Regions from separate parts of the Humidesulfovibrio mexicanus genome, predicted to be linked through region 2. Evidence: riboswitches for the same ligand, from Rfam matches in the RefSeq annotation. Region 2 holds a riboswitch; the other holds the start of a gene.
The links. Region 2 has a riboswitch for fluoride ahead of CHB73_RS14420 (MutS-related protein). Riboswitches for the same ligand answer to the same signal wherever they lie in the genome.
Positions count from the first base shown of each region.

Region 1: linked by a shared signal. The riboswitch ahead of CHB73_RS05845 (MFS transporter) and the one ahead of CHB73_RS14420 (MutS-related protein) in region 2 are both predicted to bind fluoride.

Region 1 covers NZ_FZOC01000002.1:458,406-460,856, forward strand. The annotation lists gene CHB73_RS05840 (caspase family protein) at 1-905, shown strand, start outside; fluoride riboswitch at 1,342-1,403, shown strand; gene CHB73_RS05845 (MFS transporter) at 1,445-2,451, shown strand, end outside.
Region 2 covers NZ_FZOC01000008.1:41,142-43,592, forward strand. The annotation lists gene CHB73_RS14420 (MutS-related protein) at 1-911, opposite strand, end outside; fluoride riboswitch at 963-1,027, opposite strand; gene CHB73_RS14425 (hypothetical protein) at 1,189-1,791, opposite strand; gene CHB73_RS14430 (tlde1 domain-containing protein) at 1,874-2,451, opposite strand, start outside.

The DNA.
Region 1 (2,451 bases), on a different contig from region 2:
CGTCATTGGCGGGGTACTTTTACCTTGCAGGTGGGCAGCCCCAGGGACAGGCGGCCGTGGCGGCAAGTCAGCTTGCCGCGGCCCAGGCGGAGCGGCAACGCCAGGCGCAGGACGCCAGGCTCAAGGAGTACATCGCCGGGCTTGAGGCCGAAAAGCGCAAGGTTGAGCAGGAGAAGGCGGAGCTTTTGCGCCGCAGGCAGCAACTGGACGCGGAGGCCGCACAGCGGCTCAAGCAGGCTCAGGCCCCGCAGGAGGCGCGTCTGCGTGAGCAACTCGCCATTCTGGAAGCCGAACGCCGCAAGTTGGAGCAGGAACGCCAAGCGTTGACCGAGGCGCGGGCCAAGGTGGAGAAGGGCGCGCTTTCCGCAAGCACGGCGCATGGCGCTGTTCCGGATAGCCCGCCTCTTGCGGCGGTAGCCTCCCGGCCTGGGAAATCCGGAATTGCTGTTTCGCCGTCCGCCGTATCGGATTCACGGCCTGTGGTGGAGGACCGCGCCGCCATACTTGCCCGGCTGGCCGGGACGTGGCGGCTGGAGACCGAGGACGGCCTTTCCTTGCCATTGCTGGTGCTTCGTCCCGGAGGTGATACCCTCTATGGCGATGTGAAGGCCGGAGGCGCATCTCCCGCCTCGGACATGCGGTTGACGGGTCTGGCCATGCAGGACGGCAATCTGCATGTGCGCCTGAGCGAGGAAGTCCGGGTCCAGCGGGCTGAGGATGTCTTGCGTTTTATCGGCAAGCGGTTTGGCGGCGTTCCGGCAGAGCGCGTGGTGGAGTGCGTCGGTTACCTGCGTGTGGCAGGAAAAGATGGGATTCCGTTGTTTTGCGAATGTGCGGAGAAAGGCGCGCGTGAGCCTGGGCGACGCATTCCCGGCCGCATGGTGCGGGTCGCCGGAGTGCGTTAGAATATTCTGTTGAAATCATCCCTGGGCGGCATATGAGCCTGGTCGTGGCGGAGTAGAGACCGACCAGGAGCCTCCCAGACGTGACGGGCCAAGAAAGCAAAAGCCCCCTCGCCGGGAAGGGGGCTGTGCAGCATGTCGGAATGAGGGACTTGGTGGAGGCGGAGGGAAACGCCCGCTGACTGTCTAAGCGCTTGGAATTACTTGCTCGCAATGGCCTCCAGCAGGCTCCGTGTGTAGCAGCCCTGTGGGGCAGGTTGGCTGGCCTGTCCGCAGTCTCAAAGCCTTCAGCGGAAGGCCTGGATGCGGTTCCCCTCTATGGACCACGGTTCGATTCCTCGTATGTCTTTTGACTGAAACCGAGCAGAGGGTCAATGCCAGCTTCGTGCTGTCCTTCTGTGGACAGCCACCCTGTTTTTAGCCAGTGTGATCTTGCCCACAGGGCGCAGGGGATGGAGTCCCCCTTGAACCGCGAATGCCGCTGATGACTCCTGCTGTACGAACCACGTGGGAGAACCACGCGCAACAGCAGGAGGCACGCCATGCCACAACAGCTTCCCAAGCCGGTCCGCAACCTGGGCTGGATCAGCTTCTTCACCGACTTCGCCTCCGAGATGGTCTACCCTGTGGTCCCGCTGTTCCTGGTGTCGGCCCTGGGCGCGCCTGTGGCCGTCCTCGGCCTCATCGAGGGCGTGGCCGAGGCCATCGTCAGCGTCATGAAGGGCCTCTCGGGTTGGCACAGCGACAAGGCGGGCAAGCGCGTCCCCTACATCCGGGCCGGGTACGGGCTGGCGGCCCTGTCCAAGCCCCTCATGGCCCTGGCCTATGCGTGGCCCATGGTGTTCCTCTCCCGCGCCCTGGACCGACTGGGCAAGGGCCTGCGCACAACGGCCCGCGACGCCATGATCGCGGACGCCGTGGACTGCAAGATTGCGGGGCGGGCCTTCGGCTTCCACCGCATGATGGACACCGGCGGGGCCATCGTGGGCGTCCTGGTGGCCCTTCTCCTGCTCAAGCTCCTGCCGGGCGAGTACCGGCTCATCTTCCTCATCGCGGGCTTGCCGGGGTTGGCCGCCATCTGGCTCTCATTCCGGCTGCGAGAGCTGCGCTGGGCGGACGATCCTGGCGATGGCTGCTCCACAGTGGATTCTGGGCCGGAGCAGGCCACACAGCCCAGCGTGGAGGCTACGGCCCAGGCCAAATCGGTAGGCACGCTTGGGTTCTCGTCTGCCTACTGGCTCACCCTGGGCCTGCTCATGCTCTTCGCCTTCGCCAACTCCAGCGACACGCTGCTCCTGTTGCGGGCCAGGAACCTCGGCTGGGACGACACGCAGGTCATAGTGGGCTACCTGCTCTTCAACCTCACCTACGCCCTGTCCGCCTATCCGCTGGGCATCTTGAGCGACCGCATGGGACGTTGGCGCATGCTCATCAGCGGGTGGGTGCTGTACGCCGCCGTGTACTTCGGCTTTTCCGTCTCGGATGGGGGCAGCATCTGGTGGCTGTTCCCGCTGTACGGGCTGTCCATGGGTCTGACGGAAGGCGTGGG
Region 2 (2,451 bases):
GCGAGGTCGAAGGTCTGGAGGCAGCGCGAGCCGTCCGGGGAGGCGGTCATGACGGGATAGCAGAAAGGGGTGTCCTCGCCGGGCACGCCGGCGACGAGGTCGCCATAGGCGAGACAGAACTGCGCCTCCCGTTCGACGTTCGCAATGCCGGCGTCCAGGAACTCCTCGTGCCCGGCGCGGAACTCGGCCGCGTCCCGGAACTCCCGCGGGTTGTTCGCCGCCACGAGGGCCAGGATGCTCGCCTCGATGTGGTTCACTTCCACGAAGTCGCTGAACGTGAACTCGTACTTGTGCTGCGGCCCGAAGGGCCTGAAGATGGCGAAGGTCGCCTCGACCTCGCGCGTGAGGTCTGGCTGGCCGGCGGCGTTGCGCACGACGATGTAGTGGCCGGTCTGGACGCAGTACCGGATGCGTTCCAGCGCCATGCGGATCCTGCGCGCATCGTCGTGCATGGCGACGAAGGCTTCGGAGGCGGCGTACCCGTTCAGGTAGGCGGTCAGCCGCGCCATTCCGGCCGAGGCGCAGCCGGCGCGGGCGAGACGCTCGGCCAGTTCCAGCACGCCCCCGCAATAGTCCGCCACGGCGTCGAGGAACAGGCGATCCTTCTGCAGCGCGTTGGCCATCTTTCCGATGCGCTCCAGCGCCAAGCGCACGGCGTTGAAGCGCTCCGAGAACGTCCGGAACGCCGAGGATACGGCCTCGCGCTCCATGTCCCGCATCACGTCCTGACGGAACCGGATGGTTTCGATGTCGCCCAGGCTGCGGCGGAAGTATTCGTGCAGGCGGTACCGCGCCCTGCCTTTGACCAGCGCGACCTCCAGGGCGTCGAGGCCGAGGTCGTGGAAGCTCTCCGACTCGCGGGGCTCTTCCAGGGGCACTGCCTGGACATTCGGATACAGGATGCTGATCATGGCCGTCACCGCTTCTTTGGGAAGTGCAAAAACAAAAAACTCCCGCCCATTGCCTGGACAGGAGTCATCAGCTTCAGCGGAAGCGGTTAGAGGCGAACTCCTTCGCCTTGTTGGAGAGTATAGCCTATGTCCGGCGGGAGTCAATCCTGGGGGGGTCGGGACCGCGCGCTCACGGATCGCGCCCTTATGTAGGAAACTCAAAATTGTTTTGATTCAGATGGTTGCAGCAGGATACGGCGAAATTGACGCCCATGCTGCGGACGCTCTGTTCCGATCTTCAGTCACAGCCGTTGACCAGGATGGCGAAGCCGTTCACGCGGTCGTCCTCGCCGAAGTAGATCTCCACGTTGCGCCAGGTATCGGTGCAGAGCGAGTTGCCGACGAACTCGCCCGGCCGCCCCGGCCGCATGGACGAGTATTCGATATGCCGACGACCCACAGCCTTGTGCGGGGCGCCAAACATGGTCAGGGCCTGCTCGCGGGTCATGCCCAGGCGCAAGCCTCCGGGCGTGCGCACGGCGGTGCTCACCATGGGCGTCTCCCGGCAGCGCTTCTTCGCCTGGATGATGGCCGACCTGTCGGCATGCACATCAACAACGGACAGGCTGTCGGGGTATACGGTGAACACCACGGCCGTCTTGTCACCGGGACGGGAGGAGAGATAGCAGTAGAGCTTGCTATCGTTTTCGCCAAAGTCCGTTCGCGGGGACGGGCCGAAAAACGCCAACACGTCTTGAGCCGACTTCAGGTCCAGTTCGAAACGCTTGTCCTGATTTTCGCCCAGGCCCACCAAGGCGTAGTGGGCGTCGTCGAGCACTGCGGAATACGGCGGCTTTTCATGCCGCGGCTCGATGTATCCGTAGACCTCCTCGCCAACCAAAATACGCGAGCTGTACCGCTTGGCCAGGACGTTTCCAGGTAGTGCAAGGCAGAGGCAGAGGGCCATCAGCGCCAAAGCGCAATTACTTCGTGACACGAATCCATTCCCCCTCATAGTTCCTGAGCCGTTCTCTGGCCGGTTTATTCAGGATGATGCAGCCCTGGGAGGCGTTGCGATCTGGCCTGTCGCCATGAACGAGGAACGTTTTCGGCTTACGCCCCATGCCGTCCTTGCCCACGCGTTTCTCGGTCTCCTCGTCGGGCACCAAGCGGAAGACCGGGGGAGTGAGATGGTGCTCCTTACAGTACTTCGGGTCCGTGATTTCCTGCACGCGCCAGTTGCCTTCCGGGATGGGGCCGAAGTTCTCGATGTCCTGGCTGGCGGCCTTGTTCCTGTGCTGGCCTTTGCCGCTGTAAGCATCGTCCGTCATGACCCCGCCTTCAGGATTGCGCAGGGTGTGGCTCTCGATGCTGTAGACCAGGTGCGGCTCTCTGGGCGCTGGCGGCGGGGGAGGATACTTCGGCTTTGGCGGCGGCGTGGCCTTGCCACGCACTTCGCTGCCGCCCGAGATGCCGTCCGGACCCGCTTTCCCGAGATATTGGCCGAGTCCGTTGTAGGGCTGCTCCTCGCCGCCCCCACCAGGCTTCATGCCCACCGGCC